Aromatoleum aromaticum EbN1: one gene and its partner. Each later gene encodes a partner of the first gene's protein in a complex. Links are inferred from orthologs where the notes say so. Each region holds a gene or a part of one and is shown on either strand. Other genes may lie near its edges. The genes, in order: trxA and EBN1_RS14140.

Region 1 (10,247 bases):
TCACCGGTGAAGCAGATGACCGTTCGCGCGGGAGCTGCCAGCGCTGCGCCGACCGCCACCGGCAAGCCGAATCCCATCGTCCCGAACCCGCCGGAGGTCAGCCACTGACGGGGCCGGCGAAACGGATAAGCCTGGGCAACCCACATCTGGTGCTGCCCGACGTCGGTGGTGACCACTGCCTCATCACTCACCGCACAGGCGACCGCCTGAACGAGACCATAGGGGCTGCGCGGATCCTCCAGCCTCGGCATGTGCAGCGGAAAACGGCTTTTGAGGCTGCCGACATGTGACAGCCAGCGCTTGCGCAGCCTGATGTTCACCCGCGGCAACAGCGCGTCGAGAACCACGCCGACATCCCCATTGATCGCGACATGCGCGTTCCTGATCTTGTGCAGTTCGGACGGATCGATGTCGATATGCACGATCTTCGCCCGCGGGCAGAATTGCGCCGCCTTGCCGATCGCCCGGTCGTCGAAGCGCGCACCGACGCAGATCAGCAGGTCCGATTCTTCGAGGATGAAATTCGTGTAGCGCGCGCCATGCATCCCCAGCATGCCGAGCGAAAGCGGGTGGTCGATCGGCATCACGCCCAGCGCCATCAACGTCATCGTGGTCGGCAAGCCGGCACGCTCGGCGAGCATGACGATTTGCTGCGCTGCGCCGGAATGAATCACGCCGCCGCCGACATACAACACCGGGCGTTCCGCAGCATTGATGAGTCGTGCCGCCTCCTCGATCGCGTCCGGATCGCTTGCGGGCGCGGCATTCGGGATGGCCGGCAGCGGAAACGCATCGAAGCTCACGACCTGGGTCTGCACATCCTTCGGGATGTCGATCAGCACCGGGCCGGGACGCCCGGACATCGCGAGGCGAAACGCGTCGGGAATCACCTCCAGCAATTCGGCTGCCGAGCGCACGAGGAAATTATGCTTCGTGACCGGCACCGTCATGCCGTAGATGTCGGCTTCCTGGAAGGCGTCGGTGCCGATCATCGAAAGCGGCACCTGCCCGGTGATCGCCACCATGGGAATCGAATCCAGATGCGCGTCGGCGATCGCCGTAACCAGGTTCGTCGCACCGGGGCCGCTCGAGGCAAAGCACACCTCCGGGCGGCCCGACACCCTGGCCATCCCCTGGGCGATGAACCCGGCTCCCTGTTCATGACGGGCGAGCACGTGGCGAATCAGCTTGCTACCCGACAGCGCATCGTAGAGCGGCAGGATAGCGCCGCCGGGAATACCGGCAACGGTGCGTATGCCCTGCCGTTCAAGCAAGCGCAGGATCAGTTCGGCGCCGGTCATCTGAATCATCATGATCTCCTTCGGTTCATATCCGGGCGGCAGGAACCGGCGGCGCAAAAAACAAACCCCCGCCGGGCCTGCGCGCCGGCGGGGGTTGGAATCGATGCTACCTGGTTGTCCCTTGCCCTTAAGACGCGCGCCTGCCTACGCTTGCTACTACGCGTACCGGCAGTACTACGGCGAGGGAGAGAACCAGATGCGTCATGGCACTACAAATATCGGGATCGGTGCTGCGGATTCTAACCACGGATCGAACAGAAAAACAAGCGCGACGCGGCAACGCGTTCGTTCAGGCCTTCCCGTCCCGCAACAGGCGCCGCAGGATCTTGCCGACATTCGTCTTCGGTAATTCGTCGCGAAACTCCACGAGGTGAGGGATCTTGTATGCAGTCAGGCTTTTGCGACAGTGCGCAATGATCATTTCGCGGGTGAGCGAGGGATCTTTGCGCACGATGAACACTTTGACGGCTTCCCCGGTGCGCTCGTCCGGCACGCCCACTGCGGCGACTTCCAGCACGCTTGGGTGGCTTGCGACGACGTCCTCGATCTCGTTCGGAAAGACGTTGAAACCCGATACCAGAATCATGTCCTTCTTGCGATCGACGATACGCACAAAGCCTTTTTCGTCGATCGTCGCGATGTCACCGGTGCGCAGGAAACCATCGGGCGTAAAGACGTGGGCCGTATCCTCCGGCCGATTCCAGTACTCGCGCATCACCTGCGGCCCCCGCACGCACAGTTCGCCGGGCTGCCCGAGCGGCATTTCGCTGCCGTCGTCGCCGCGAATGCTCACTTCCGTCGATGAAACGGGCAGGCCGATCGAATGATTGAAGGCGGGCAGATCGAGCGGGTTTATCGTCACCGCGGGCGAGGTTTCGGTCAGTCCGTAGGCCTCGATGAGCGGCTGTCCGGTGATCCGTCGCCAGCGGTCCGCCACCTGCTGCTGCACCGCCATTCCCCCGCCGAGCGCGATGTGGAGCCGGGAGAAATCGAGCTTGGCAAAATCCGGGTTGTTCAGCAACGCATTGAACAGCGTATTGACCCCGGTGATGGCGGTGAATTTGTACTTGGCGAGTTCCTTGATGAAGCCGGGAATGTCGCGAGGATTGGTGATCAGCACGTTCGTCGCGCCGAGCTTGAAGAATGTCAGGCAGTTCGCGGTCAGGGAAAAAATATGATAGAGCGGAAGCGCCGTGATGATGATTTCCTCGCCTTCATGCACGAAGGGCCGGATCCAGGCGTGTGCCTGCTGCAGGTTCGCGATGATGTTGCGATGGGTCAGCACTGCCCCTTTCGCCACGCCGGTGGTGCCACCCGTGTATTGGAGAAAGGCGATGTCGTCGTGTCCGACGCTCACCGGCTCGAGCGGGAATGCGGCGCCCTTGGACAATGCCGCCGAAAAACTCACATGACCTGGGAGATTCCATGACGGCACCAGCTTCTTGACCTGTCGGACGACCAGATTGACGATCAGGCTTTTCGGAAAGCCGAGCATTTCGCCGAGGCTCGTGACGACGATATGAGGCATCGTGAGCTTCGGCAGCACCTGTTCGAGCGTGCTAGCGAAATTCTCGACGATGACGATCGTCTCGGCGCCGGAGTCGCGGAGCTGATGCTCCAGCTCACGAGCGGTATACAGCGGATTGACGTTGACAACGACGTAGCCGGACCGGAGCACTCCGAACATGGCGATCGGGTACTGCAGCATGTTGGGCATCATCAGCGCAACGCGCGCGCCCCTCGGAAGCTTCAGCGCGCCTTGCAGGAAGCCTGCGAACCGGACGGACAAGCGGTCGAGTTCGGTATAGCTGATGCCCTTGCCCATGTTGATGTAGGCCGGCCGGTCACCAAACTGCCGCACGCTGCGGCTGAACAGATCGCCGATGGAGCTGAACTCGTCGGGATCGATTTCTGCGGGAACGCCCGGGGGATAGCTCTGCAGCCAGATCTTTTCCATCATCGACTCCTTCAGCCAGAAACCGCTGCCGGCAAGCGTGATCTGATCAAGCCATCCGGAACCCGCCCGGCGTCAGAGACGCGGCGGCGGGATCCGGTCTGTCATCGGAGCCGCGGCAATGATCGTCACGCCCTGTCACCGGACTCGCGCATCCGCCGCAACGAGAAGCTGCTGCGTTATTTTTCGTCCTCTTCGCCCGGCTCGCGCGGCCAGTTGCGAATGTAGTTTTTCAGCATCCGGTTCTCGAAGCTCTGCTCTTCAAGCACCGCCTTCGCCACGTCATGGAAGGACACCACGCCCATCAGCGTATTACCGTCCATCACTGGCAGATAACGCTGGTGGTGATCGACCATCAGGCGACGCAGCGCATCCATTTCCATGTCGGGGGACGCGATCATCGGCCCGGGAAGCATTGCCGCTTCGACGGGCATCTCGGCCCACCCCGCGCCGCCCTTGTGTACGGCCTGCAGCACCTCGCGAAAAGTCAGCATGCCGGTCATCTGGCCCTGCGAAAAAACCACGAGCGAGCCGACGTCCTGCTCCGTCATGATGGCTACCGCTTCAGCCATGCTCCTGCTGGGAGCAATCGTATAGAGCACCTTGCCCTTGATCGCAAGAATCTCGCTCACCAGCATTTGTATTCCCCCACCATTTTCATGTAATTCACCTTGGGCGATGTTAGTGGAATGTCGTGAGCACGAACAGCGTCTGCATAAATCGCCGCACTCGTCGTCGCGGCGTGCGCAGACCTCGAATGCGGCTCTCCACTGCGTTATTCGAGTTCTTTATTTGGTCAGTTCGTCGAGCTTGCCTGTTCGCTTCGCCCACTCGTCGGCATCCGGCAAGGGATCCTTGCGTTCGACAATCGGCTTCCACTGCTGCGCGAGTTCGGCATTGAGGGCGATGAAATGACGCTGCCCCTCGGGGACGTCGTCCTCGGCAAAAATGGCTTCCACCGGACACTCCGCGACACACAGGGTGCAGTCGATGCATTCCGTCGGGTCGATCGCAAGGAAATTTGCCCCTTCCCTGAAGCAGTCCACCGGACAGACGTCAACACAGTCGGTGTACTTGCAGCGGATGCAGGCTTCAGTTACAACATAAGTCATTATTTGAACTCCATCAGTTCGGTACGCGGTCAAAATGGGCAGCACTCCCAGTGCTCACAATATAGCCGAGAGAGCCCGCCTGGTGCCATTGCCGCCTCCCTCGCCTCGCCCGGTGTAGCCCCTTGGCCCGGAGAACTTCTTGACGCGCGGGCCGGCTTCGCATAACTTTTCGGAAACTCCCAGCACGAGGCGGTTCGATTCCGCCTTGTCGACCGGGTCCGTCAGGGCCCGCCCCCCTATCCGAAGCACTACCGTTACCCCTGATGCGAGGAAACATGAGCGAGCATATCCATTACGTCACCGACGGCAATTTTGAAGCCGAGGTGCTTCAGTCGCAGACCCCCGTGCTGGTCGACTACTGGGCCGAATGGTGCGGCCCGTGCAAGATGATTGCGCCGATTCTCGACGACGTCGCCAAGGAATACGCCGGCAAGCTGAAAGTCGCGAAGCTCAACATCGACGAAAACCAGGAGACGCCCGCCAAATTCGGCGTGCGGGGCATTCCGACGCTGATGCTGTTCAAGGGCGGCAACGTCGAAGCCACGAAGGTCGGCGCGCTGTCGAAGTCCCAGCTCACTGCCTTCATTGACAGCAACCTCTGAGCAGCGCTACAGTCCAATCCGTTTCCGCGGCGCCTCCCGCGCCCCGTGCCGAAATTCCCGGCGCCGCGATTGCCTCTCTCCCAGATCCCTTCACCTGCTTCATCCAATAGCGCCTTGTTGCGCCCTCTCGCCATGCAATTATCGGAGCTTAAGTCCCTCCACGTAAGCGAACTGCTGGAAATGGCCATCGCGAATGAAATCGATGGCGCCAACAGGTTGCGCAAACAGGAACTCGTGTTCGCCCTGCTCAAGAACCGGGCGAAGAAGGGCGAACCGATCTATGGCGACGGAGCACTCGAAGTCCTGCCCGACGGATTCGGATTCCTGCGTTCCCCGGACATTTCCTATCTTGCCGGCACTGACGACATCTACGTTTCCCCGTCGCAGATCCGGCGCTTCAACCTTCACACCGGCGACACGATCGAAGGCGAGATTCGCACGCCCAAAGACGGAGAGCGATATTTCGCGCTGGTCAAGCTGGACAAGATCAACAGCGAGCCTCCCGAGGCCTGCAAGCACAAGATCCTCTTCGAGAACCTCACGCCGCTGCACCCCAACGAATGCCTCAAGCTCGAACGGGACATCCGCGGAGAAGAAAACATCACGAGCCGGGTGATCGACATGATCGCGCCGATCGGCAAAGGCCAGCGCGGCCTGATCGTCTCCCCGCCGAAGAGCGGCAAGACGGTGATGTTGCAGCACATCGCCCACTCCATCGTCGCCAATCATCCCGACGTCGTCGTCATCGTACTGCTCATCGACGAGCGCCCGGAGGAAGTGACCGAGATGCAGCGATCCGTCAAAGGTGAAGTGGTCGCTTCCACCTTCGACGAACCCGCTTCTCGCCACGTCCAGGTCGCCGAGATGGTGATCGAGAAGGCCAAGCGCCTGACCGAGCACAAGAAGGACGTCGTCATTCTGCTCGACTCGCTGACGCGCCTCGCGCGCGCCTACAACACCGTGGTGCCCGCATCGGGCAAGGTGCTCACCGGCGGCGTGGACGCGAACGCGCTGCAGAAGCCCAAGCGCTTCTTCGGCGCCGCCCGGAACATCGAGGAAGGCGGGTCGCTGACGATCATCGCGACCGCGCTGATCGACACCGGCAGCCGCATGGACGACGTGATCTACGAAGAATTCAAGGGCACGGGCAACATGGAGTTGCACCTCGATCGCCGCATGGCCGAGAAGCGGGTTTATCCGGCGATCAACGTCAATCGGTCCGGCACGCGCCGGGAGGAACTCCTCCTCAAGCCCGACGTACTGCAGAAAGTGTGGATCCTGCGCAAATTACTGTATGGCATGGACGACATCGACGCGATGGAATTCCTGCTCGACAAGATCAAGGCCACCAAGAGCAACGGCGAGTTCTTCGACGCGATGCGCCGCGGCTGAAGCAGGACGTTCAAGTCATGACGCCACCCGAGGGTGGCGTTTTTATTGCAGCGTTCCGGAGGAGGCACTACAACGGGACTCTACAGCCGGCCGTCTCCCCGAAGCAGCTTATTTATACTCGAAGAAACCTTTGCCTGACTTGCGGCCGAGATAGCCCGCCTCGACCATCTCCACGAGAAGCGGCGCGGGGCGATACTTCGGATCCTTGAAACCTTCGAAGAGCACCTGCATCACCGCGAGTTCCACGTCGAGACCGATCATGTCGCCCAGCGCGAGCGGGCCGATGGGATGGTTGCAGCCCAGCTTCATCGCCTCGTCGATCTCGGCCGCGCTCGCAAGGCCTTCCCCGAGGGCAAAAATCGCCTCGTTGATCATCGGGCACAGCAGCCGGTTGACCACGAAACCCGGACTGTTGCGCACTTGCACCGACGTCTTGCCGACTGCCCCGGCAAGCGTCTCGACCATCGTGTAAGTGGCGTCGGACGTCTGCAAGCCGCGAATGAGCTCCACCAGCGCCATCACCGGAACGGGATTGAAGAAATGCATGCCGATAACTCGGTCGGCGCGTCGCGTGGAAGCGGCGAGCTTCGTGATCGAGATCGATGACGTATTGCTCGCGATGATCGCTTCGGGTTTTGCAAGGGCGTCCAGTTGCTCGAAGATTTTCAGCTTCAGTGCGAGGTTTTCCGTTGCCGCCTCGATGATGAGGTCGCAGTCGCTCATCGCGCCGAGCTCCGTCGATCCGCTCACCCGCGCAAGCGCCTCAGCCTTCTGCGCTTCCGTCATCTTGTCTTTCTTGACGAGCCGATCGAGACTGCCGCTGAGGGTCGCCAGACCGCGCTGCAACGCGGCGTCCGCAACGTCGCTCATCACGACGTCGAACCCTGCCACCGCGAATGCCTGGGTTATGCCGTTTCCCATCGTTCCGGCACCGACGATCCCGATTTTTTTCATATTCATTGTATGTCCCGCTCCTGTCGTTTAACGAACACATCGGCATTGCCATCGAGAATCCCGTACCGAAGCGCATGGGGAAAACTCTAGTGCAATTTACCTTGATGATGCCAGCGCCGCGAGCGCCCGCCATCGGAGCTATCCGCCGGTCACGGCGGCCCGTACCCGATCCTGATGATCGCGTTCCGATGACACTCGCTTGACGGGCGAAAAAAAGGGAGCCCGAAGGCTCCCTTTTCTGTTGGCGGAGTGGACGGGACTCGAACCCGCGACCCCCGGCGTGACAGGCCGGTATTCTAACCAACTGAACTACCACTCCGCGCTGACCTGCTACCGGCAGTTTTCTGCCGGTTTGCGCGCCGCCTCACGGCGACCCGCCTTGTTCTGGCGTCCCCACGGGGATTCGAACCCCGGTTACCGCCGTGAAAGGGCGATGTCCTAGGCCTCTAGACGATGGGGACATCGTCGCTTTCTTCGGTTGGTGGAGGTAAGCGGGATCGAACCGCTGACCTCTTGCATGCCATGCAAGCGCTCTCCCAGCTGAGCTATACCCCCACGAAAGAGCAGAGAACTATAGCGCTTGAATGATCGCACTGCAAGCACAGCTTGTTCGCCGATCCGACTCGATATGCACCAGCGAAAACACACCAAACTGCTGCCATAAAACTGGCGGAGTGGACGGGACTCGAACCCGCGACCCCCGGCGTGACAGGCCGGTATTCTAACCAACTGAACTACCACTCCGCGCTGACCTGCTACCGGCAGTTTTCTGCCGGTTTGCGCGCCGCCTCACGGCGACCCGCCTTGTTCTGGCGTCCCCACGGGGATTCGAACCCCGGTTACCGCCGTGAAAGGGCGATGTCCTAGGCCTCTAGACGATGGGGACATCGTCGCTTTCTTCGGTTGGTGGAGGTAAGCGGGATCGAACCGCTGACCTCTTGCATGCCATGCAAGCGCTCTCCCAGCTGAGCTATACCCCCTGGCCCGAAAGAGCGCGCATTATAGGGCTACCCAATAACACTGTAAACCCCGAATTGCGATTATCTTTGCATCTCACAGAACCTTGCCGGGATTCATCAAACCGCGCGGATCGATGCATTCCTTTATCGCCCGCATCAACTCCAGTTCGACTTCCGATTTGTAGCGCCGGACCTCGACGCGCTTGAGCTGGCCGAGGCCGTGCTCCGCGGATATCGAGCCCCCGAGCTGGTCGACGACATCGTGAACGAGGCGATTGACTTCCTCTGTTCTCGCGATGAAATGGGTGTTTTCCTGCGCGTTCGGTTTCGACAGGTTGTAGTGGAGGTTCCCGTCGCCGATATGGCCGAACGCAACGATGCGCGCATCGGGCCATACGGTCAGAAGGGCAGCGTCTGCCCGCTCGAGGAATTCCGGAATCCTGCTTAGCGGAACCGAAATATCGTGCTTGATGCTGACGCCTTCCAGCCGCTGCGCCTCGGAGACGTTTTCGCGCAACGCCCAGAGGGTTTCGGCCTGCGCCAGGCTCGAAGCGACCGCAGCATCGAGCACGAGCCCCTCGTCCATTGCTTCGGCCAGCGCCTGCTCGAGCATTTCCCCTAGCGGCGCATCGGCGGAAGCGTCCATCAACTCCACGAGCACCGCCCATGCGCCCGGGTCGGCGAGCGGCGATCGGGCACCGGGGAGATGCTTCAATACCAGATCGAGCGCCGGGCGCCCGACGATTTCGAACGCCGTCACCCGATCGCCTCCTGCATTCCTCAGCCGGGCGAGAAGCGTCACAGCTGCCGCGGGGTCGGCTATCGCAACCCAGGCCGTGGCGCGGCTGCGCATGCGGGGAAAGAGCTTCAGTGCCGCCGCGGTGACGATACCGAGCGTGCCTTCCGCGCCGATGAAAAGCTGCTTCAGATCATAGCCGGTGTTGTCCTTGCGCAATGCCCTCAACCCGTCCCATACGCGGCCGTCAGGCAGGACGACCTCGACGCCGAGCACCAGTTCTCGCATGTTGCCGTAACGCAGAACATGAACTCCGCCTGCGTTCGTGGATAAATTCCCGCCGATCTCGCAACTCCCCTCCGAAGCGAGCGACAGCGGGAAAAGCCGATCGACCGATGCCGCCTCCTGCTGGACGGCCGCAAGGGTGCAGCCGGCCTCGGCGATCAAAGCATTGTTGGCGGGATCGACCGCGCGAATGCGACTCATGCGTGACAGATTGATCACCACCGTCTGTCCGTCCGGCAATGGGGTCGCGCCGCCGCACAGGCCGGTATTTCCTCCCTGCGGGACCATCGCCACGTCCGCCGCTGCACAGGCCCGCACGACTGCCGCAACTTCGGCCGTTCCGGCGGGCTTGACGACCGCCAGCGCGGTTCCCGTATAGCGTCCGCGCCAGTCGGTCAGGTGGGGCGCCATCGACTCGGGGTCGGTGAGCACATGCGGCGCCCCGACGGCGGCCGCAAGCGCGCTTAGCAACTCGTTCATATCGGGCAACTCCGGTTCAACCATGCCCCAGGCAGTATCGCAACGTGGGCAGCATCCGTTCGACGGCCGCCTCTCCTTCGGCAATGGCCTCCGCGGCCCGATGAAAATCCATCGGCCCCAAGTGGCCCAGGCGCGGAGAAATCTGCACATCGGCCGGCTCGCCGGCAAGCCGGCTGCGCGCGATACGAACCTGCATGATGTTGATGCTGCTCGTGAGAACGGTCAGAAGCGAAGGCAGGTTTGCCTCACGCAACGGATTCTGACCGTTTCCCGGCTCACCGTTCCCGCCGCTGGCGAAAAAGCCCAGGCGTCCGAACAGGCGCTCCGTCCAGCCGATACCGGTTTCGGCTTCGGCCGGCACCGGACGCCAGGATTTTCCGATCATGTCCGACCCCAGATCGACCGCGATCACGACATCGGCTCCCATCGCGCGGCACAGGGAAACCGGCACCGGGTTGACGAGACCACCGTC
Region 2 (10,259 bases), 170 kb from region 1 along the record:
ACCGGCGAGGAACGCCGCCTCACGCCCGGCGCGACGCACGTCGCGAGCACGATCGAGATGCTCGACACATCGCGCGCGGTCGAAGTCGCGGTGATCGACGAGATCCAGATGCTCGAGGACCTCGAGCGCGGCTCCGCCTGGACCGCTGCCGTGTGCGGGGCGGCGGCGAAGACCGTGTATCTGCTCGGCGCGCTGTCGGCGCGTCCGGCGGTCGAGGCGCTCGCGGAGCGCCTGGGCTGCGAGCTCGAAGTGACCACGCTCGCGCGCAAGTCGCCGCTCGAGATGGCGCCACGCGCCGTGGGCAGCATCGGCCAGCTGCGCCGCGGCGACGCCGTCATCGCGTTCTCGCGCCGTGACGTGCTCAACTGGGCGACGAACATCGCCGCGGCCGGGTTTCGCGTCGCGACGATCTACGGCAACCTCTCGCCCGAGGTCCGTCGCGCGCAGGCGCAGCGCTTTCGCGACGGCGAGGCCGACATCGTCGTCGCGACCGACGCGATCGGCATGGGACTCAATCTTCCGGTCGCGCGGGTCGTGTTCTCCACCGCGAAGAAGTTCGACGGCATCTCCGAGGACATCCTGGCGCCGTGGCTCACGCACCAGATCGCCGGCCGGGCGGGGCGTTTCGGCCTGCATGAGGCGGGGCTCGTGGCCGGATTTGACGACCATACGCACCGCATCATCTCGCGCCTGATGCGAACGCCGGCCGACCCGTTGTCGAACCGCGGCTTCTACGTCACTCCATCGCTACGGCATGTGAAGAGCATCGCCGCGGCAACCGGGGAGCACACGCTGGCGCGGCTGCTCGAACTGTTCTCGCGCAACATCGACCTCACCGACGACTTCTTTCTCCCCGGCGACCTCAGCGAGCAGACCGAGCGCGCGCAATGGCTCGACTCCCTGCCGCTGTCGCTCGAGCACCGCTTCACGCTGTCGCTCGTGCCGGTGTCGACGCGGGTCGAAACGCTCAATCAGGCGTGGCAGGGATGGGCGCGGGCGCTGGCGAAGGAGCGTAGTTCGCATCTGTCGATCGAACCGGTCGGCGACATGCGCTACGCGCTGCAGGCGGCCGAGGACGCGTGCAAGAAGTACTCGGCGTATGCGTGGCTCGGCTACCGCCTGCCCGATTACTACCCCGATGCCGAAGCGGCGGTGGCGCTCGCGCGCAGCATGTCGGAGACGGTGGACGAGATGCTCGCCCGCCAGCACGGCCGGCGGCGCGACGAGAAACGCACTCCGACTCCCGCCCGGCGCGTTCGCCGCGGCCTCGCATCGCGAGGCGATCGACGAGAGGGGCGCACGCGCACCGGAGGATGAGCGGTATCCGGCCACGCGGTCGGATGCGCCCGTCCGCATTCAGTCTGCAGTGAATGCCGGGGTGCCCGCTACCCTGCATTTCCGCTGTGACGGCAAAAAAGTTGTATCTGCAACTGCTTGATTCCCACCAAACCAACTGCTATTGTTCCGCCCGTTTTGGGCCGTCCCATCCGGGCTGCTTCCAGCGAGGCCTCCCGATGGAGGTCGTGCGGCGCGCTGCGAGCGCACGCGGCGGAGCATGAAATCAAAACGGCACGCGATCAGGAATTCAACGGAGACAAGTTCATGCTGCAGAAATCGTCGCCCGGCGGGGCGCCCGTCGACATCGGCCGGATCCTCGATCACGGCCCCTTCACGTCGATGCAGATGCTCGCGGTCATGCTCGCTGCGTTCGCGATCGTCATGGACGGATTCGACGGACAGCTGATCGGGTTTGCAATCCCGGCGCTGATCAAGGAGTGGGGCATCACCCGCGCGGCGTTTGCGCCGGCGGTGGCGGCGGGGCTCGTCGGCATGGCGGTCGGCAGCGCCTGCGCCGGAATCGTCGCCGACCGGATCGGCCGGCGGCTGGTCGTCGCCGCGAGCGTGTTCCTGTTCGGCATCGCGACCTGTGCGATCGGTTTCGCGCCCGACGTGGTCACGATCTCGTTGCTGCGATTCATCGCGGGCCTGGGGATCGGCGGTGCATTGCCGAGCGCCTCGACGATGACGGCCGAGTTCACGCCCGCGCGTCATCGGACTCTCGCAGTCACCTCGACGATCGTGTGCTACCCGCTCGGCGGCATGCTCGCGGGCCTGTTCGCGAGCGCAATCCTTCCGGTGTTCGGCTGGCGCGGGCTGTTCTGGATCGGCGGCGCATTGCCGATCGCGTATAGTTTCGTGCTGCTCGCAACGCTTCCCGAGTCGCCCCGTTATCTCGCCCGCAAGCCGAATCACTGGCCCGCGCTGAAGAAACTGCTCGCCCGCATGGCCCGTCCGACCAGCCCCGACACGACTTTCGTCGATGCGGCAGAGCGGGCGGCTGAACAGCGCGCCGGATTCGCTTCGCTGTTCGCCGGGGGACTGGCACGCGACACGCTCGCGATCTGGTGCGGATTCTTCATGGTCATGCTGGCGACCTATACCGCGTTCAGCTGGCTGCCCGCGATGCTTGCGTCCGAAGGGCTTCCCGCGGCGTTGGCCAGTTCCGGTCTGACTGCCTACAACCTTGGCGGCGTCGTCGGCTCGCTGGGCTGCGCGGTCGCGATCACGCGCTTCGGCTCGCGCTGGCCGCTGATCCTGTGCTCCATCGGCGCCGCCGCGAGCGCGTTCCTGCTCAAGTACGTCGATATCGCCGAGAACGGAACCTGGCTGATGATCGGCCTCGGGGTGCACGGCATGTTCGTCATCGCCGTGCAGGCAACGATGTATGCGCTGTGCGCGTATGTTTACCCGACGATCGTGCGCGCCACCGGCACTGCGTCGGCGCTGTCCTTCGGCCGGCTTGGTGCGATCCTGAGCTCGTTCGCGGGGGCCGCGGTCATCACCTCCGGCGGCGCGTCGTCCTACCTGTCGATGCTCGGCTTCACGATGGTCTTGACGCTGGTCGCGCTGGCGCTCGTCAAACGCCATATCCCGAGCGTGAACGCACAGCCGCCTGTCGCCGCGCCTGCCGCGCCTGCCGCGGCGACGGCAAAAGGCTACGCCTGATCGTATAAGGCCGGGCCCGGACTTCGCCTTCCGGCGGGGCCGGGTCTTCCTGCTGTTGCGGAAGCTGCCGGTCACAGGCAGGGCGTTTCCTCGCCGCCTTCACCCTTTGTCCCGGATGTAATACACGCCCGGCCTGGTGCCGAGTGCCTCGTGTATCCGACGATTGCCTCTCGGCGAGCAGCCCGCTCACGTTGCTGTTGGGGCCGTCGACGTCGCCGAAGCTCCGCGCGCCCGACATGCAAACTTCGCCTCGTGAACGATAGCGCGCGCCTCGTGCGGACAGGCCATCACCACGGCAGATACCCGGCCCCGGCTCGCATGACGTTCTGAATGGTAGTACCTGAAGGGTTGCCGTCAATCGCGTTTGACAACTTTCAATGAGTGAACCATCATTCGCACCCATTGGCCGACAGGCCATCGTCGGTGCGAACCTTTCGCGGATGTGGGGCGGGGAGCGGCCGATCCGCAGTTCTTTTGCTGCTGTTTCCCTGGTCGTTCCGCTGCACCCGGTTCGGACGGTCGGCCACGGCCGAAGCCGGTTATCCCACCTGTAGAAAGGAAAAACGATGAAGACTCGCAACGTGCTCACACCGCTTTTCGCATCCGTCCTGATGACGTTCGGCGCCGCCCACGCGCAAGGGGACAACGTCGTCACGCTGCGCCTGCACCACTTTCTGCCGCCGTCGTCGAATGCCCAGGTGAAACTCATCGAGCCGTGGTGTGCAAAGATCGGCGCGGAATCCGCAGGCCGGCTGAAATGCCAGATCTATCCGGCCATGCAGATGGGGGGAACGCCAGCGCAACTGTTCGATCAGGCCAAGGATGGCGTCGCCGACATCGTCTGGGCGGTTCCCGGGTACCAGGCGGGGCGCTTCCTCGTGTCCGAGGTGTTCGAACTGCCGTTCATGGGTATTTCGGGTGAAAAGTCGAGCCGGGCGTTGTGGGCCTATGCGACGAAAAACGCGACGGACGAATATCGTGGCATACGGCCGCTGATGTTCCATGTCATTGCCGGAATGGCGCTGCACACGACGAAGAAGCAGATCAGGACGATGGAGGATTTCAATGGCATGAAACTGCGTGCCCCGACCCGTCTCGCCACCCGGATGGTGACCGCATTCGGCGGGACGCCGGTGCCGATGCCGATGCCCCAGGTCTCGGAGAGCCTGGCCAAAGGTGTCATCGATGGTGCCATGATGCCGTGGGAAGTGGTGCCGGCGATCAAGGCGCAGGAGATCGTGAAGTATCACAGCGAGACCGACCCGACGATGCCGCTGTTGTCGACGACGACCTTCGTGCTGGCGATGAATCCGGCGAAATACGACAGCCTGCCGACGGAACTGAAGAAAGTCATCGACGCCAACAGCGGGGCCGACATGTCCGCGTGGGCGGGCAAGGTTTTTGACGAGGCGACGCTGACCGGGCGCCAGTCGGGCGTGGATCACAAGAACACGTTCTACATGGTGCCTGCGGACGAAGTGAAGAAGTGGCAGAAGGCGTCGGACGGGGTCGCGATGGAGTGGGTCAGCGAAGTCACGGCGAAAGGCCACGATGGGCAGAGGCTCCTTGCGGAAGCCAGGGCGCTTCTCGACAACTGAGGAGCCTGCCGTGCGTGCGCAAGCGCGGCAGTAAGCAGTCGCCGACGCAGCCGAAACGAAGGCCGTTGATCCGGACGGGCAGGGAGCCAGCTCCTTGCCCTTTTCATGCTGATCCGTTCCCGAATTGACGGCTCGCCATTCGCTGCTCTACAATGTTTCGAAACTAGTGGAAATGTAGAACCATGGACCAGAAATCAGCGCTTGCAGTGTTCGAGAGTCTCTCGTCCGGAGTGCGGCTGGATGTGTTTCGACTGCTCGTCAAGGCGGAGCCGACAGGTGTTGTCGCCGGCGAGATCGCGTCGGCACTGGACGTCGCCCCGAGCAGCCTGTCTTTCCACCTGCGCACGCTCACCCAGGCAGGCCTGCTCACCGTGGAACAGGAGGGGCGTTTTCTGCGCTACCGGGCGAATCTTTCGCTGATGGCCGAAGTCATCGGTTTCCTCACCGAAAACTGCTGCGCCGGCGTCCCCGAGCGCTGTGCGGCGGTATGTGATGTCGAGGCGCAGCTTGCGGACTGCTCCGGCAGCCGGGGCACCGGTACGGAGCCCCGGGCATGAAAGTGCTGTTCCTGTGCACCGGCAACTCGTGCCGCTCGATTCTCGCGGAAGCCACGTTCAACGCGCTCGCCCCGCACGGGCTGGAAGCGATCAGCGCGGGTAGCCGCCCTGCCGGGTATGTCCACCCGCGCGCGCTCGCGCTGCTGGCGCGCGAAGGGATCTCGACCGAAGGGCTGTCGAGCAAGTCGTGGGACGGCCTTCCGGTTACGCCCGACATCGTCATTACCGTGTGTGGCAGCGCAGCCAGTGAAACGTGTCCCGCCTATCTCGGACCGGTCGTGCGTGCGCACTGGGGCGTCGAGGATCCCGCCCAGGCGAGCGGCAGCGATGCCCGGATCGACGCCGCCTTCGAACATGCCTACCGCACGCTGCGTGCCCGCATCGAAGCGTTTTTCGCGCTTCCCGAAAACCTTGCCCGACGCGATCCGCCCGCCTTCCGCGCGGGGCTCGAGCGCATCGGGCACATCGCTGCCTGACCCCGTTCAACTTTCAAGGAATTCGTCATGACCACGATCCAGATCTTCGATCCCGCGCTGTGCTGCAGTTCCGGTGTGTGCGGCACCGATGTCGACCAGCAGCTCGTGAACTTCGCCACCGACGTCGAGTGGGCGAAGCAGGAGGGCATCGCGATCGAGCGCTACAACCTCGCCCAGCAGCCGCTCGCGTTCGCCGGGAACGCGGTGGTGAAAGGCTTCCTTGAGCGTTCGGGCGCCGACGCGCTGCCGCTGGTGCTCGTCGACGGCGAGATGGCGCTCGCAGGGCGCTACCCGACTCGCAGCGAGTTGGCGCGCTGGGCGGGAGTGGCGAAGCTCACGCCGTTGCCGGCGAGCGAGTGCTGCAGCGGCGGCCGCTGCTGCTGAGCGCGGGAATCGCGATGCGTTTCCTCGACCAGCCTCCGCGTTACCTGTTTTTCACCGGCAAGGGCGGCGTCGGCAAGACTTCGCTCGCGTGTGCGACCGCGATCCACCTTGCGGCGACCGGACGCAGCGTGCTGCTCGTCAGCACCGACCCCGCGTCGAACGTTGCGCAGGTATTCGAACAGGAAATCGGCAACCGCATAACGCCGCTGACGGCGGTGCCCGGCCTGTCGGCGCTCGAGATCGACCCGCAGGCCGCTGCGCAGGCTTATCGGGAGCGCATCGTCGGTCCGGTGCGCGACGTGCTGCCCGAGGCCGTCGTGCGCGGTATCGAGGAACAGTTGTCCGGCGCGTGCACGACCGAGATCGCGGCGTTCGACGAGTTCACCGGCCTGCTCACGGATGCGGCCTTGACGGCCGGATTCGACCACGTCGTGTTCGACACCGCACCGACCGGCCACACGATCCGCCTGTTGCAATTGCCAGGCGCATGGTCGGGTTTCCTGCAGAACAATACCGACGGAGCGTCCTGCCTCGGCCCGTTGGCCGGGCTCGACAAGCAGCGCGAGCAGTACGGCGCGGCGGTCAGCGCGCTCGCCGACCCGGCGCGCACGCGGCTGGTGCTCGTCGCGCGCGCCCAGGCTTCGACGCTGCGCGAAGTCGCCCGCACGCATGTCGAGCTCGCGGCGATCGGTCTCGCACGGCAGTTCCTCGTCATCAACGGGGTATTGCCCGCCGCGGAAGCGGCTGCGGACGACGCGTTGGCGGCGGCGGTGCTGCGGCGCGAAGCGGCGGCGCTCGACGAGCTGCCTGCCGGGTTGCGCGATCTGCCGACCGACCGCGTGCCGCTGATGCCGTTCAACCTGGTCGGCCTGCCGGCGCTGCGGGCCTTGCTCGGCAGCACCGAGGCGGCAGCGCAGGCCTCGGCCCCCGCCGCTGCGCCGGACGATCGCCCCGCCTTGCCGGACTTGGCGAGCCTCGTCGATGAACTGGCCACCGATCGTCATGGGCTGGTGATGCTGATGGGCAAGGGCGGTGTCGGCAAGACGACGCTGGCGGCGGCGATCGCCGTGGAGCTTGCGCAGCGCGGCTTCCCGGTGCATCTGACGACGTCGGACCCGGCAGCGCACCTCGCGGACACGCTCGACGGCTCGCTGGCGAACCTCACCGTCAGCCGCATCGATCCGCAGGCGGAGACGGAACGCTACCGTCGCGATGTGCTCGATACCCGCGGCGCGAGCCTCGACGCCCAAGGCAGGGCGCTGCTCGAAGAAGAGTTGCGTTCGCCCTGCACCGAAGAGATCGCGGTGTTCCAGGCGTTTTCGCGCGTCATCGGCGAGGCCGGGCGCAAGTTCGTGATCATGGACACGGCGCCGACCGGCCACACGCTGCTGCTGCTCGACGCGGCCGGGGCGTATCACCGCGAAGTGGCGCGCCACATGGACAAGAGCGGCGTTGCGCAATTCACGACGCCGATGATGCAACTGCAGGACCCCGCGCAGACGAAAGTGCTGGTCGTGACCCTCGCCGAGACGACCCCGGTGCTCGAGGCCGCGAGCCTGCAGGCCGATCTGCGCCGCGCCGGTATCGAGCCGTGGGCGTGGATCATCAACAACAGTCTGGCCGCGACGACGACCGCGGCACCGATGCTGCGCCGGCGCGCCGGGCAGGAATGGGCGCAGATCGAGGCGGTGCGCGAGCATCACGCGAAGCGGCTCGCGCTCGTTGCGATGCAAGCCGACGAGCCGACCGGAATCGGGCGGCTGCGGGCGCTGGCGGGAAATCATGCGAATTGAAGGGAGGCAGCGCTTGTCATGTCCGCGCAAGGTGAAGTGATGGCGCAAAACGAGGCATGCGTTCCGCTCGGACGATTCGAGCGTTACCTCAGCGTCTGGGTGTTCCTGTGCATCGTCGCAGGCACGGTGCTGGGGCAGGTCCTGCCGGCGGCGGCCCAAGCGGTGGGACGGCTCGAAATGGCGCACGTCAATATCCCGGTCGGGGTGCTGATCTGGGTGATGATCGTGCCGATGCTGATGAAGATCGACTTCGCCTCACTGCACGAAGTGCGCGCACAGGGGCGCAGCATCGGCGTGACGCTGTTCGTCAACTGGGCGGTCAAGCCGTTCACGATGGCGCTGCTCGGCTGGATCTTCATCCGCCATGTGTTCGCGCCGTGGCTGCCGGCCGAACAGCTGGACAGCTACGTCGCCGGGCTGATCCTGCTCGGCGCGGCGCCCTGCACGGCGATGGTTTTCGTCTGGAGCAACCTGTGCCGGGGCGATGCGAACTTCACGATCAGCCAGGTCGCGCTCAACGACCTGGTGATGGTGTTCGCCTTTGCGCCGATCGTCGCGCTGCTGCTGGGCGTGTCATCGATTCCGGTGCCGTGGGAGACGCTGTTCCTGTCGGTCGTGATGTATATCGTCATCCCTCTGGCGATCGCGCAGTTCGTGCGTCGGCGGCTTCTCGCCCGCGGTGAGCCGGCTTTCCGTCACGCGATGGAGCGCATCGGCCCGGTTTCGATCGTTGCACTGCTGGCGACGCTGGTGTTGCTGTTCTCGTTCCAGGGACAGGCGATCATCGAGCAGCCGCTCGTCATCGCGATGCTGGCGGTGCCGATCCTGCTGCAGGCAATATTCATCGCCGCGCTCGGCTACTGGCTGAACCGCAGGCTGGGAGTCGCGCACAGGGTGGCAGGTCCTTCGACGATGATCGGCGCGTCGAACTTTTTCGAACTGGCGGTCGCGGTCGCGATCGTCCTCTACGGCTTCGATTCGGGCGCAGCGCTGGCGACCGTTGTCGGCGTGCTGATCGAGGTGCCGGTCATGCTGTGGCTGGTGCGCATGGTCAATGCGAGCAAGGGCTGGTACGAAGCGGGCGCCGGGGCCGCCAGCCTCGCCGTCGTGGTGCCTCGTCGCCCATCGCGTTGAATCGCGCTGGATTCGCGCCACTCCCCAGGATGCCGATTGTCGCCGGGGTGGTGGGGCCGCATAGTTTCGCCGCTGCACGAATCTTCGTTGCGCCGCCCGCGACCGCTCGGGTTCGATGCATGATGCGGTTTTTCCGAGGCAATCCATGAGAGCGATCCTGCTGGCTGCGCTGACCGCGGCTGTTTTGCTGACCGGCGGCTGCGCTGTCTTCGCTGTTGCCGACGCAGCGGTGTCGGTCGTCGCGACGACGGTGAAAGTCGGCGCCAAGGTCGTCGGCGCTGGCGTCGAAGCAGTGCTGCCCGATGGCGACGACGAGGACGATGACGATTGAAGGGCCGGCGCCGGGCGTCCTGACGCGGGCCCCGGAGTCTGGGCAGGAACGTCGTGCACTCCCTTGCGCGGCGTCGGGAAAACAGATTGCTTAGGCCCCGCCCCGGTGCTACTTTCGGGAAAGCAAAAGCCGGATCGGCGAACGGAAGCGCCCGCAGCCGGACCGCTCGGCGCCAGGCAGTCGAAAGCCCGTTGGCGATGCTCGTAGTCCCGAAAACGTGTCCCAGCCCGGAGGAAATCCTCGATGTGGAAATCGCTTCACATTGACCCCGCCAAGTGTACCGGCTGCCTGCAGTGCGAAATGGCATGCTCTTACGAACACACCGGCGTCATCAATCCCAGCAAGTCGCGCATCAAGGTCTTCAGCTTCGAACACGAAGGGCGCAAAGTGCCCTACACCTGTACGCAGTGCACCGAAGCGTGGTGCCTGCACTCCTGTCCGGTCGATGCGATCCGGCTCGACCTGACGACCGGTGCGAAGATGGTGTTCGAAGACACCTGCGTCGGCTGCAAGGTCTGCACGATCGCCTGTCCGTTCGGCACGATCAACTACAACCAGGACACCGGCAAGGTGCAGAAATGCGACCTGTGCGAGGGGGATCCGGCGTGCGCGAAAGCCTGTCCGACCGCGGCGATCACCTACATCGATGCCGACTGGACGGGCCTCGCGCGGATGCAGGCCTGGGCGGCGAAAGCCAACACGCCGGCCTCGGCGGCTTGAGAGGAGCGGACATCATGGGATGGAATCGCAAGGTCCTGCGGGTGAACCTCGCCGAAGGCACGTGCACGCCTGAGCCGCTGAACATGCAGTGGGCCGACGAATACCTCGGGTCGCGCGGTCTGGCAACGAAATACCTCGTCTCCGAAACCGATCCGAAAGTCGATCCGTTGTCGCCCGACAACAAGATGATCATGGCGACCGGCCCCTTGACCGGCACGATGGCCTCGACCGGCGGGCGCTACACGGTAGTCACGAAAGGA

What was found.
Region 2: the proteins of trxA (region 1) and EBN1_RS14140 are in contact, whole or in part, in an NMR structure (PDB 2IPA), measured with the Bacillus subtilis proteins. The link is inferred for Aromatoleum aromaticum EbN1 from one-to-one orthologs.

Annotation. Positions count from the first base shown.
Region 1 is NC_006513.1:2,801,175-2,811,421, reverse strand. What follows is about bases 3,404-6,305. They hold trxA (thioredoxin TrxA), read left to right. Parts: upstream 3,404-4,642; coding sequence 4,643-4,969; downstream 4,970-6,305. Other genes in these bases: rho (transcription termination factor Rho), read left to right, coding at 5,102-6,305; fdxA (ferredoxin FdxA), read right to left, coding at 4,044-4,367; EBN1_RS13380 (CBS domain-containing protein), read right to left, coding at 3,435-3,893. Also shown: ilvB (acetolactate synthase large subunit), read right to left, coding at 1-1,310; EBN1_RS13385 (long-chain-fatty-acid--CoA ligase), read right to left, coding at 1,591-3,258; more of rho, read left to right, coding at 6,306-6,361; EBN1_RS13360 (3-hydroxybutyryl-CoA dehydrogenase), read right to left, coding at 6,470-7,321; EBN1_RS13325 (FAD-binding oxidoreductase), read right to left, coding at 8,369-9,775; patatin-like phospholipase RssA, read right to left, coding at 9,792-10,247. UniProt on the Bacillus subtilis protein: Participates in various redox reactions through the reversible oxidation of its active center dithiol to a disulfide and catalyzes dithiol-disulfide exchange reactions.
Region 2 is NC_006513.1:2,966,546-2,976,804, forward strand. Bases 3,984-6,897 are described here. They hold EBN1_RS14140 (arsenate reductase ArsC), read left to right. Parts: upstream 3,984-5,157; coding sequence 5,158-5,637; downstream 5,638-6,897. Other genes in these bases: EBN1_RS14130 (TRAP transporter substrate-binding protein), read left to right, coding at 3,984-4,604; EBN1_RS14135 (ArsR/SmtB family transcription factor), read left to right, coding at 4,787-5,161; arsD (arsenite efflux transporter metallochaperone ArsD), read left to right, coding at 5,665-6,021; arsA (arsenical pump-driving ATPase), read left to right, coding at 5,994-6,897. Also shown: EBN1_RS14120 (helicase-related protein), read left to right, coding at 1-1,317; EBN1_RS14125 (MFS transporter), read left to right, coding at 1,603-3,006; more of EBN1_RS14130, read left to right, coding at 3,573-3,983; more of arsA, read left to right, coding at 6,898-7,814; arsB (ACR3 family arsenite efflux transporter), read left to right, coding at 7,833-8,948; EBN1_RS14160 (NF038104 family lipoprotein), read left to right, coding at 9,094-9,279; EBN1_RS14165 (4Fe-4S dicluster domain-containing protein), read left to right, coding at 9,523-9,999; EBN1_RS14170 (aldehyde ferredoxin oxidoreductase family protein), read left to right, coding at 10,014-10,259. UniProt on the Bacillus subtilis protein: Catalyzes the reduction of arsenate [As(V)] to arsenite [As(III)]. In vitro, can dephosphorylate para-nitrophenyl phosphate (pNPP).